3 regions of the Phyllobacterium sp. LjRoot231 genome follow, and region 3 is predicted to be linked to each of the others. Evidence: predicted binding sites of a transcription regulator. Region 3 holds the regulator's gene; each other region holds the start of a gene.
The links. Region 3 encodes PhoB, which activates phosphate uptake and scavenging genes when phosphate is short. Its sites were predicted from a motif close to TGTCATNNANCTGTCAT; they were not measured.
Positions count from the first base shown of each region.

Region 1: the regulator PhoB is predicted to act here: its motif matches at 1,582-1,598, upstream of ACSQ3H_RS22585 (inorganic phosphate transporter).
Region 2: the regulator PhoB is predicted to act here: its motif matches at 2,436-2,452, upstream of phnC (phosphonate ABC transporter ATP-binding protein).

Region 1 is NZ_CAXUQT020000001.1:4,528,461-4,532,620, reverse strand. It holds gene ACSQ3H_RS22585 (inorganic phosphate transporter) at 1-1,536, opposite strand, end outside; gene ACSQ3H_RS22580 (beta-ketoacyl-ACP synthase III) at 1,669-2,793, shown strand; gene ACSQ3H_RS22575 (calcium-binding protein) at 2,857-3,516, opposite strand; partial or broken gene ACSQ3H_RS22570 (calcium-binding protein) at 3,523-3,600, opposite strand; partial or broken gene ACSQ3H_RS22565 (calcium-binding protein) at 3,726-4,160, opposite strand, start outside.
Region 2 is NZ_CAXUQT020000001.1:2,425,358-2,429,517, reverse strand. It holds gene phnE (phosphonate ABC transporter, permease protein PhnE) at 1-470, opposite strand, end outside; gene phnD (phosphonate ABC transporter substrate-binding protein) at 540-1,451, opposite strand; gene phnC (phosphonate ABC transporter ATP-binding protein) at 1,537-2,370, opposite strand; gene phnL (phosphonate C-P lyase system protein PhnL) at 2,597-3,307, opposite strand; gene phnK (phosphonate C-P lyase system protein PhnK) at 3,317-4,093, opposite strand; gene ACSQ3H_RS11880 (alpha-D-ribose 1-methylphosphonate 5-phosphate C-P-lyase PhnJ) at 4,090-4,160, opposite strand, start outside.
Region 3 is NZ_CAXUQT020000001.1:1,185,022-1,189,181, reverse strand. It holds gene ACSQ3H_RS05800 (DUF427 domain-containing protein) at 1-221, shown strand, start outside; gene ACSQ3H_RS05795 (DUF3175 domain-containing protein) at 243-515, shown strand; gene ACSQ3H_RS05790 (hypothetical protein) at 601-882, shown strand; gene ACSQ3H_RS05785 (hypothetical protein) at 1,294-1,554, opposite strand; gene phoB (phosphate regulon transcriptional regulator PhoB) at 1,854-2,540, opposite strand; gene phoU (phosphate signaling complex protein PhoU) at 2,558-3,289, opposite strand; gene pstB (phosphate ABC transporter ATP-binding protein PstB) at 3,312-4,085, opposite strand; gene pstA (phosphate ABC transporter permease PstA) at 4,156-4,160, opposite strand, start outside.

The DNA.
Region 1 (4,160 bases), 3.3 Mb from region 3:
CCACGCCATAGCCAGGTTCCGCACGGTCGACATCTGCAAGCCTGAACCATTGGCGACCATCGTTCCGGCAACGCCCGACGACAGGATATGCGTGGTGCTCACGGGCAGGCCAAGACTGTCGGCGGTGAAGATAGTTCCCATCGCCACCAATTCCGCCGATGCACCCTGCCCATAGGTCAGGTGTGTCTTGCCGATCTTTTCGCCCACCGTGACGACGATGCGTTTCCAGCCGACCATGGTGCCAAGACCGAGAGCCAGAGCCACGGCGACCTTCACCCATGTCGGGATGAACTTCGTCGCGTTGTCGATGGCCTTGTGATAGGACTTGATCGTCGCAAGTTCCGCTTCCTGCAGGGGCAGCGGCTTCTGCTTCTCGACCAGTTTCAGTGCTTCACCGATCAGGTACATGTCATTGCGCGTGTTGCTGACCATGCCGTTAGGGACATTGGCGACCGAACCGTAGGGAGAGATCGACGCACTGGTGTCGTCGATAAAGCGCGGCAATGCGGCCGTCATGTCGTCGCTCCAGGTTTTGGTGCGCACCGCATTGTTGACCACTGCCCGGGCATCGGTCACGGCGACCTCCGGTTTGGCATAACTGTGCAGCGTCGTGCTCGCCGCAGTGGAAGCGGCCTTATAGGCCTCGAGGTAATTGATGTCCGGCGTGCGGTTCAGGGCAAAAGCGGTCGGGACGACGCCGATCAGGATCAGCATGATCAATCCCATGCCCTTTTGGCCGTCGTTCGAGCCGTGGGCAAAGGAGACACCGGTGCAGGTGAAGATGAGCAGGGCGCGTATCCATAAGGGCGGCGGCGTATTGCCCTTCGGCGCTTCATAAAGCGCCTTGCTCCTGACGAGAACCTTCATCACCAGCAAAAGCAGCGCCGCGACGCCAAAGCCGACCAGCGGCGATATCAAAAGGGACATGCCGACTTCGCTCGCCTTGGACCAGTCGACACCGCTCGTCACTGTGCCCGCTGGAGCGAGGAACTGGTTGGCGAGGCCCACACCGACGATCGACCCGACAAGCGTGTGCGAACTTGAGGACGGAATGCCCAGATACCAGGTGCCAAGGTTCCACAGGATTGCGGCAATCAGCAGAGAAAAGACCATGGCAAGGCCGGCGCTCGACCCAACCTGCATGATCAGTTCCACCGGCAGCAGCGATATGATGCCGAAGGCAACCGCGCCGCTCGCCGTCATCACACCGAGGAAATTGAAGAAACCGGACCAGATGACGGCAAGTTCGGCTGGCAGCGAATTGGTATAGATCACCGTCGCCACAGCATTTGCCGTATCGTGAAAGCCGTTGACGAATTCGAAGCCGAGCGCGATCAGCAGCGCCAGGCCGAGAAGTATCCATGGCACGGCGACTGAACTGGTCAATTCCTGGGTGAGGGAATAACCGACATAGAAAAGCCCGGCGAGGAGGATGGCCACCACCGCATAATTGGGCCACCGGCCGAGACTACTTGGTTTGTCGAGCGGATGCTCAGCACTGCGCAGACTGGCATCAGTTGCGTTACTTACCGTCATGACCAGATCCCCAAATGGTTAACGAGGAAAGGCTATGACCCTCGCGTGAACCCTTGATGACAGCATGGACAACTTGCGCGAAACGCAGGGAATCTCTATCGCTTTTCGAAGACACAAAATTCTGGAAGCGCCATGCATAAAGTTGTCATCAGCGGTACGGGCGTTTTCACGCCGGAACAGTCCATCAGCAATGCCGAGCTGGTCGAGGCGTTCAACACCTATGCCACAAGGCAGAACGAGCTCTACGCCGACGAGATCGCCGCTGGCACCCGCGCGCCGGTGACCATGTCCAATGAGGAATTCATCGTCCGCGCTTCCGGCATCGAAAGCCGCTACGTCCTCAACAAATCCGGCATTCTCGATCCGGACATCATGCATCCTGTCCTCCCCGAGCGCAGCGATGAGGATCTGTCTGTCATGGCGCAGATGGCCGTGCATGCCGCCAGTCTTGCGCTCACCAAAGCCGGCCGGGATACTTCGGAGGTCGATGCGGTCATCTGCGCTGCCTCCAATCATGAGCGTCCCTATCCGGCCATCGCCATCGAAGTGCAGCAGGCGCTTGGCATCGAAGGCTTTGGCTTCGACATGAATGTCGCCTGTTCCTCGGCGACCTTCGGCATTCAGGCGGCGGCCGACATGATCCGCTCGGGCTCGGCCCGCGCCATCCTCATGGTCAACCCGGAGATCTGCTCGGCGCATCTCGAATGGCGCGACCGCGACTGCCATTTCATCTTCGGCGATGTCTGCACCGCCGTGCTGCTCGAGCGCGACGATCTGGCAACGGCGAAAGACCGTTTCGAGATCGTCTCGACCCGCTGTCTCACCCGGTTTTCCAACAATATCCGCAACAATAATGGCTTCCTGCGCCGAACGCGCGAAGGCCACATGACCGACCGCCGCGACATGCTGTTCCGGCAGGAAGGCCGCAAGGTGTTCAAGCAGGTGGTGCCGATCGTCTCCGACCTGATCCTAACCCACCTTGCCGACGAGAATATCGCGCCCGCCCACCTGTCGCGGCTCTGGTTGCACCAGGCCAACAAGGGCATGAACGATCTGATCGGCGTCAAGGTGCTCGGCCGCGAGCCGGAGCCTGGCGAACAGCCGAATATCCTGCAGGACTATGCCAATACCTCCTCGGCAGGCTCGATCATCGCCTTCTCGAAATATTCCGACGACCTCGCCCCCGGCAGCCTCGGCGTCATCTGCTCGTTCGGAGCAGGGTATTCGGTGGGCAGCGTGATTGTGAGGAAGGTTTAGGCGTCACCGTCGAAGAAGAAGCATGAGGCAGACCTCATGCTTCTTTGCGTTGCGCCCGTGCGATCAGAGTATGAAATCGCTCAATGTCAGCTGAGCTGTTGCGTCGTTCAGATGCACGTCCAAGAAATAGGTTCCACTGAAATCATCACTCAGGAAAAAAACGTGGTAATCCTTTCCCCCCTGCGCCGAAATACTCACATTCGCGCCAGTGACGTTCGTGATGGCGCTAACATCGATCTTGTCCACTCCATGCTTAAAAAAGTTGATCGTGTCGCCATTATATTCAGCCCTGAAGTTAGCGGAGTCGTTGTAGACAAATTGGGTTGATCCAGTACTACTGTCCATGGTGTCGGCGCCCAGACCTCCAATAACGGTATCATTACCCGAAGCGCCTACAATATTATCATTGCCTGCTCCTCCATTGATCGTGTCATTGCCAATCCCTCTGTCCAGAGTGTCGTTACCGTTGCCAGCGAGGATGATGTCATCGCCACTTCGCCCGTCGATGGTGTCGTCACCATTGCCAGCCTCCATGCGGTTAGGGCCGTCGGTGCCAAAGAGGAAGTCATTGGAAGCGCTTCCGAGAATATTCTCAAAGTTCTGGATCGTATCGCCCAACGCATAGCCGCCGGGTGCTTGTCCAGGTCCGGGATTCATCCAGATGTTCACTTGGAAAGGCGCTGCAGAATAATCCAGCGTATCAACGCCGTCACCGCCATCCATTGTGTCATTGCCGTCATTCCCGGCAATGGTGTCATCCCCAATTCCGCCATTGAGGATGTCATCCCCTCCCCCGCCATTGAGGATATCATTGCCGCCATTGCCGTATACGATATCGTTGTGCGCAGGGTCGCCGTGGTGATATAGGTGCCATTGGGGTTCAGATTGATGGTGACGCCCCCGGCCGAGACTTCATAGGCGAGCGTATCGGTGCCGGCGCCGCCATTCAGCGTATCGGCGCCCATGCCGCCCTCGATCCAGTCATTGCCGGCCGCACCGTTGAGAACGTCGGCGCCGGCAAGGCCCATCAGCTTGTTGGCGAGCCCATTGCCGTTGACCGTGTCGTTGGAATTGCTGCCGACGACGTTTTCGATGTTCTGCACCGTATCGGCGGCAACGCCATTGACCGTCGCCGTGGTCAGCGCGCCATTATTGCCGAGCGTCAAGGCGACACCGATCGCGGTGGGCGCATTGCGCTCGTAGCTGACCGTATCCTCGTCCGCGCCGCCATTCAGAATGTCGAGCCCGCCGCCGCCTTCAAGAAAGTCATTGCCGTTGCCGCCATTGAGCGTATCGGCGCCGGAACCGCCATAGAGCTGGTCGCTGCCATCGCCGCCATTGATGATACTGGCGAGCGTGGTGGCGGT
Region 2 (4,160 bases), 1.2 Mb from region 3:
ACGATGCGGATTGGATTGGCGGGCGTAAGATTGCGCGCAGCCATGAAGCTGAGTGGAACCGCGAAAATGAACCCGATAATGGTCGAAACCAGCGCCACGTTGAACGTAATGATCATCAGCTCGAAATACTCGGGAATATAGAAATCGCCCCAGATATAGACCCGCCCTAGATCAAAATTGAACTCCTGACCGCCCTTGTCGTTGGGGCTTGCGATATCGAAGAGTGCCCGCCACACATCGCTCCAGTCCTTGGGTACGAGCCAGCTGAGAAAATCGAAGAGGTGGGGGAGACGATCGAAGAAATGGCCGGCATTGCTTTCATCGGCAAAACGGACGGAGCCCACGAACCCGATGAACAGCACGAGCAGTCCGAGGCCCGTATACATCCGGCGACGTGCCACGACCTTTCGCCACGACTCGGCTATGTCGTGCGAACTTTGTAGTTGCGGCTGAGTGTCAGCAAACGTCATGAGTTGATCCGCATGGTACGCACAAAAAAGGGGTGGCCGTCACCAGCCACCCCGTGATGATCGCCAGCCTTAGCCGCCGATTGCGTTCTTGCGGATATCGATGACCGCATTGTAAAACTCGGGCTTCACAGGATGGTAACCCTTGAAGTCACCGCCTTCGACAGCTTCGAAGCACTTCTTGTCGGTGGTTGGCAATTTCAGGAAGAAATCGGCGAGTTTGGCATGCCATTCATCGCCGATACCATTGCGAACAACCAGCGGGCCATTCGGAATGAGCGGCGAACGCCATACTTCGACCAGCAGGCTCGGATCAACGGCGCCCTTATCGACTTCCTTGCGGAACGTACCGGAGGTGTAGCCATCCTTGAAATCGCCGAGACCCGAGGAATCGTCTACAGCAACGTCGACTTTGCCGTCATAAGCGGCCAGTAGATTGTTCTCATGACCGCCATTGAACTGTGTCTTGGCAAAGAACTTGTCGTTCGGCATGCCAGTGGTCTTGGGGATCTGGGTCAACGGAACGAGGTAACCGGAGGTTGAATCCGGATCGGCGTAACCGAGGATCTTGCCCTTGGCGTCGGCGATCGTCTTGATGCCAGAATCCTTACGGGCGAGACCAATGGAATAGTAGCCGGTCGAGCCGTCAGTCTGCTGGGTGGTGAGAATTGGTGTAACGGCCTTCGGGTCCTTGATGTAGACCGCAGCGTAGCCGGAAGCACCGAGTTCGGCGAAGTCGAGCGTACCGCCGAGGAGGCCCTGGATCACGCCATCATAGTCAGCTGCGGGAAACAGCGAAACCTTTTCAAAACCAAAGGTTTGCTTGAGGTGATCCGCAAGGCAGCCGAAATTGCGCAAGCGGTCGGTTTCGTTTTCGCCGCCGAGGATGCCAATGCGGAATTCCTTGAGGTCTTCAGCGCGGGCCATTGTACCAGTGAACATCGCGCTGAGCGCGATAGCACCGAGAAGGGCTTTTTTGAACAACATGGTTCTCTCCTGTCAAACGTCCAATGAGTTTGTGATCGGTTTCGTATGAGCCCGTAACGTGGGCGAGACGATCTCTTTACGCTCAACGCGCGGCCAGAATGGCCTCCAACTCCGGGATTGGCTTCTGCGGACCGCGTACGATACTCGTCGATGTAATGGCTTCTGAAAACGCATCCTTGAGGCCGTCCGCACCGTAAATGCGGCGGGCGGCTAGTTCAGTCAGATCATCCGGACCGCCATCGAAGACGATCTTGCCGCCCTGCATGCCGATGATTCGGCTGCAAAAATGCCGGGCAGTATCGAGCGTATGCAGATTGGTGATAACGGTCAGGCCTTCCTTCTCATTGATGTCGCGCAGCGACTCCATGACGACCTGCGCATTGCGCGGATCAAGCGAAGCGATAGGCTCATCAGCAAGAATGACTTTGGGGTTCTGCATCAGCGCGCGAGCTATGGCGACGCGCTGCTGCTGGCCTCCAGACAATGTGCCGGCTCTCTGGAGGGCCGTCTTGGCGATATCCAGCCGATCAAGAGCGGCGACCGCCATGGCACGTTCGTCATTGGAGAAGATGCCGAGAAGACTTTTAATCGTCGAACGATGGTTTAGACGGCCAAGAAGCACATTGGTAAGAACATCGAGACGCGGCACGAGGTTGAACTGCTGGAAGATCATCGCGCAATCGCGCTGCCAATTGCGCAAGTGCGACCCGCGCAGCTTGGCGACATCGGTTCCCTCGAACAGAATCGAGCCCTCGGAAGGATCAATAAGCCGATTGATCATACGCAGTAACGTAGATTTTCCTGCGCCCGATCGGCCAATAATGCCAACCATCTGGCCTTGCGGAATTTCAACATTGACGTTGTCGATGGCGATATTGCTGCCAAAGCGCCGCGTCACGTTTTCAATCTTCAGCATTCGTCGATCCCTTTTGGCCGTTGATCCGTCCTAGAGGGATTGTGTGAACCTGCGATGGCATTTTCATTTCAGTTACGTGACAACTGCGGATCGTATTCTCAGGCCGTGTGTTATCCACGGAAAACCCTATCTGGAGGGTGCAAATGATAACGGGAGCGGCACACAAATTTGCGTGATCCGCTCCCGAAAACCGGTGGTTTAAAAAATCGAATAGCCAGTGGTGAACTTAGGCCGCTACGCCATTCGGTACAGAAAATGCCGTGACATCGATGATCCTGTCGGCGACGGCTTCCCGTACATCCTGATCGTGGAAGATGCCGAGCATGGCGATGCCCGCCTCCTTCTTCTGCTGGATCATCGACACCACTACATCGCGGTTCTTGGCATCAAGCGACGCGGTTGGTTCGTCGAGAAGCAGGATCGGATGATCTGTGATGAAGCCGCGGGCAATATTGACACGCTGCTGTTCGCCGCCCGAGAACGTCGCGGGCGGCAATGACCACAGCCGTTCAGGCAAATTGAGCCCTGCAAGCAGCGAACCGGCCTTAGCCCGTGCGTCTGTGCGGTCGATGCCCCGCGCAATGAGGGGTTCGGCAACAACATCCAGTGCCGAAACGCGCGGTACTGTACGCAGAAACTGGCTCACATAGCCGATCATGTCGCGGCGAATGCCGAGCATCGTGCGCGGATCGGCGGCGGCAACGTCAATAAGCCGGTCGCGGTAGGGCACGATGATCTGACCGCGATCCACGGCGTAGTTGCCGTAGACCATCTTCAGGATCGAGCTCTTGCCCGCCCCGGAAGGCCCTCCAAGCACGGCGCATTCGCCCGCTTTAATGGAGAAGGAGACATTTGCCACGACAGGCAGACGGATACCATCGCGCAAATGCATGGTGAAGCTCTTGGCGACATCGGAAACAACGAGAGGTGTCGGCATGATTTTCTCCTAGACTTGCAGGATGGAGGAAACGAGAAGCTGGGTGTAAGGCGCCTGCGGATCATCAAGAACGCGATCGGTAAGCCCTGTCTCGACAATATGGCCATCCTTCATCACCATCATCCGGTGCGAGAGCAGACGCGCCACCGCAAGATCATGGGTGACGACGATGGCCGCCAGACCGAGATCGCTGACGAGACCGCGCAGAAGATCGAGTAGTCTTGCCTGGACCGACACATCAAGACCACCTGTGGGCTCATCCATGAACACGAGCCGCGGGTTGGTGACGAGGTTGCGGGCGATTTGCAGCCGCTGGCGCATGCCGCCGGAAAAGGCACGCGGCTGATCGTCGATGCGGTCGGCGGCAATCTCGACGCGACCCAGCCAATCGGTAGCAGTCGCGCGAATCTTGCCATAATGCCTGTCGCCCACGGCCATCAGCCGTTCGCCAACATTGGCTCCAGCGGAAACAGTCATGCGCAATCCATCGGCCGGATTTTGATGAACGAAACCCCAGTCGGTCCGCATCAGAAAGCGCCGCTCGGCCTCGCTCATGCGGTAGAGATCGCGAAATTGCCCGTCGCGCATCCGGTATTCGACCGAGCCGGTGGAAGGCGCCAAGCGCGTCGCCAGGCAATCCAGCAGTGTCGTCTTGCCTGACCCAGATTCACCGACAACGGCGAGAACTTCGCCTGGCCACAGCTCGAAGGAAACGTTCTGGCAGCCAATGCGGCTTCCGTAGAACTTCGACAGAGCGTTGACTTTCAGGAGTGGTGTATCGTTCATTCTGCTGCCTCCGCAGGATTGGCCGAAAGAAGACCGCGATGGCCCTCTGCCTGACGGTCTTCACAAA
Region 3 (4,160 bases):
CCGTTCTCTATATCCCCTTCGATGACATCTATTTCGTCCATCTGGAAAAAACCGATACCAGCACGAAATGCCCTTGGAAGGGAACCGCATCCTATTGGCGGGTCAGAGGCCAAGGAGAGTCGGCGAAGGATGCCATGTGGGCCTATGAAGAGCCGATATCGGATGTCGCAGCGATCCAGGATCATGGGGCGTTCGATCCGAAGAAAGTAACGTTCGAATGAACGATCATTGGAGGTTTCAAAATGGCCGACAAGCCAAAAGAAAAATGGTCCCAGGAGGTCACCGAGCACAGTGACGCGCTAGACCTTGAGGCTCATGTCTTCGAACAGCACGACCCGCACAAGATTGCCGTCTCGCTGAAGCGGTCCGCGGAACACTCCGACCGGCGCAAATCCAGTCCATTCCGGTCCGCCATGTCGATGCTGACTTTCTATATCAACCGCGCAGGTCGCAACCTGCCGGAAAAACAAAAGAGAGTATTGGACGAATTGAGGAAGGAATTTGGCCGCTCCTGACGGCGTGTCCGCTGATAGACATACAATTGCGCTTATCCGTAAACGGCGTACTGTTCTTGCTTGAATAATGCAGAAGGGTACTCGGATGGGCCAAAGGCTGGACCACAAATTGGAATGCGCAAACTGTGGTACAATCTATCTGGACATACCTGCAGACGTAAAATCGAGTTCACCGATACATTGCAGTTCCTGCGGCAATTTTCTTGGCTCGTGGGGCGATCTCGAAACCGATTTCGCCCGGCAAGGTGGACATCACGGCGTCTTCCGCATGGAAAAAGGTGTGATTACCCGGCTTGACGAGCCTGGCCAAGTTCTTCGCGATCCGGCCAACGAGAACACGCCCAAGCCTTCCGACGAGGTCGTCTAGGACAAATTTTGTCTAAGTCGAAGATTTTCCATCGCTTTTCAACGTGCCATTAAGGGCGAGCGCCTTGAGTTTCATGCCGCTCGTCCTCAATAGCCGCCCTGACAGGCCCTGGCGAATTCGTTGCGGGCTTCCGATGAGAATATTCGCCTTCGGCACACTGAAGAAAGGTTTCCCGCTTCATGCCCACGGCCTGAGCGATGCAGCGTTTCTTGGAAATTACCGCAGATCAAAATCTGCCAACAGGACGGCAGTCAGGCAGGCTGGGCATTTGTATTCCTCAAATCGGCGGACCTCGCGATCCCTGTTTATTCGGGTTGCCTGGATGAATATCTTGATGGAAGGTTCATCCCGCCATGGGAACGGCAAAGAGAGTGAAGAAGAGCCCGCCACGAAGTGACGGGCTTTTTTGGATCATTTGTTCTTGTGGCTCTGCTGACCAGCTTTTGCAGGCTGCTCGCTTGTTCCGCCACGCGTCGAACCGGACCCTTGCTGAGTCCTTTTCATCCCTTCCTGCTGTTGCTGGCCGGGCATGTTCTTGTGGCTCTGCTGATCCGCTTTCGATTGCTTTTCCGATGAACCACCACGTGTTTTTTCATTGCTGGGCATATTTTCCTCCTTCGGGTTTTTCCCTCTCCATGCCCTTTCAACCCACGACTCTTCCAATTGTTCCAACGAAAATCATACCGGCGAGGATCAAAAGGCGGATGCTCGGGCGTTCGGCCAACCTGGTGGCAAATGAACGCAATCCTGAAAGTCGGCGCTCTTGCTTGCCATGATCGTCAAATCCTCCAACTCTCGAGAACCATATCGGTCGTCGCTGTTTCCACTTGCTGAGAGTGTCGCTGATGATAATGCGTCAGCATGGCATCATGATGCCATCGAAGTGTTACTGCGCCCTCTGTGCGTCCAATCGGACGTTATACGCAGTAACCGATCGCGGGAGGTGTCACTTCCGTCGTGCCTCAAATAAATTAGCCGAATGAATATCCTGCGCCGCGCACGGTGCGGATCGGATCGATGGAGCGGCCGATATTGATGGCCTTGCGCAACCGTCCGACATGAACGTCGACAGTGCGGTCATCGACATAGATATCCGCGCCCCAGACATTGTCGAGCAATTGCCCGCGCGAGAAGACACGGCCCGGTGACTGCATCAGGAATTCCAGGAGGCGAAATTCCGTCGGTCCAAGCTTCAGCTCGCGTTCCTTGCGGTAGACACGGTGTTGCTCGCGGTCGAGCTTGAGGTCGCCAAAGCTTAGCACGTGCGACAGCAGGCTCGGGTTGACCCGGCGCAACATGGATTTGATGCGTGCAAGCAGCTCCGGTGTCGAGAACGGCTTGACCATGTAATCATCCGCGCCGGTTGCCAGACCGCGCACCCGCTCGCTTTCCTCGCCGCGTGCCGTCAGCATGATGATCGGCAGGATTTCCGTTTCGCGCCTGGCTCTCAGCCGCCGGCACAATTCGATGCCGGAAAGGCCTGGCAGCATCCAGTCCAGGATCAACAGATCCGGCACCTTCTCGCGCAAGGCTATTTCCGCTTCGTCACCGCGTGCGATGGTCTCGACTGCATAGCCTTCAGCTTCAAGATTGTACCTGAGGAGGACGCTCAAGGCTTCCTCGTCTTCCACAACAGTGATTTTGGGAGCTATAGCCATTTTCTACCTTTGAAAACTTAGGATGCGAGATGTTCATCCACCACGATCGTGTGGGATTGATCTTCCTTCGGGCGCTCTGCCGGAAGCTGCGTTCCCGTCACGATATAATAGACTGTCTCTGCTATGTTCGTCGCATGGTCGCCGATGCGTTCGATGTTCTTTGCACAGAAAAGAAGATGCGTGCAGGCCGAAATGTTGCGCGGATCTTCCATCATGTAGGTCAGGAGTTCGCGGAACAATGACGTATAGAGCGCGTCGATCTCGTCATCGCGCTCGCGTACGATATTGACCTGAGCGACCGAACGTGTGGCGTAGGCATCGAGAACATCCTTGAGTTGCGTCAGCGCCAGTTCAGCGATGGTTTGCAATCCGCGATAGACCGAGAGCGTCTGCCTTGTATCGGTAACCGCAACGACGCGTTTTGCGATGTTCTTGCCAAGGTCGCCGATGCGTTCGAGATCCGATGAAATGCGGATTGTGCCGATGACTTCACGCAGATCGATCGCCATAGGCTGGCGCTTGCCGATGATGGTAATCGCCTTTTCGTCAATCTCGCGCTGACCGGCATCGAGGATCAAATCGTCCGAGATCACCCGCTGTGCCAGGGCGTTGTCGGAATTGACCATGGCAGCGACAGCCTGCTCGACCATGCGCTCCGCATGCCCGCCCATCTCGGCGATCTTGTGCGTCAGGAATTTCAGTTCGTCGTCGTAGGAACGGACGGTGTGCTGTGCTGTCTGTTCGGTCATGGTATCAACCTCTTTCCCGGGATCAGCCGAAGCGTCCGGTGATGTAGTCTTGTGTGCGCTTTTCCGTCGGGCTGGTGAACATCATTTCCGTATCACCAACTTCAACGAGATTGCCGAGATGGAACATGGCCGTACGCTGCGATACGCGCGCCGCCTGCTGCATCGAGTGCGTAACGATGACGATCGTATAATTCTCGCGCAATTCGTCGATCAGCTCCTCCACCTTGGCGGTGGCGATCGGATCGAGTGCCGAGCACGGCTCATCCATCAGGATGACTTCCGGGCTGACAGCGATGGCGCGCGCAATGCACAGGCGCTGCTGCTGGCCGCCAGAGAGACCGGTACCCGCTTCGTGCAGGCGATCCTTCACCTCTTCGAACAGACTGGCGCGGCGCAGGCTCTTCTCGACGATTTCCTCGAGTTGCTGGCGGTTCTTGGCAAGACCGTGAATACGCGGTCCGTACGCCACGTTTTCGAAAATCGACTTCGGGAAGGGATTGGGCTTCTGGAATACCATGCCGACACGGGCACGCAGTTCCACCACATCGATCTTCGGATTGTAGATATCCTCATCGTCGAGCGTGATCATGCCGCCGATCTTGCAGCCTTCGATCGTGTCATTCATGCGGTTGAGGCTGCGCAGGAAAGTGGACTTGCCGCAGCCCGAGGGACCGATCAAAGCCGTTACCATCTTCTCCGGCACATCGAGGCTGACACCGAACAGCGCCTGCTTGTCACCATAGTGCACGGTGACGTCCTTGCCCTGCATCTTGATCGCGTTTCCCTGAGCGCTCATTTTGTCATTTACCGCTTTTTCGAGATTTCGTTCCGTCATCAGGTTCATAATTAGAGCCTTTCCCGACCCGTTACC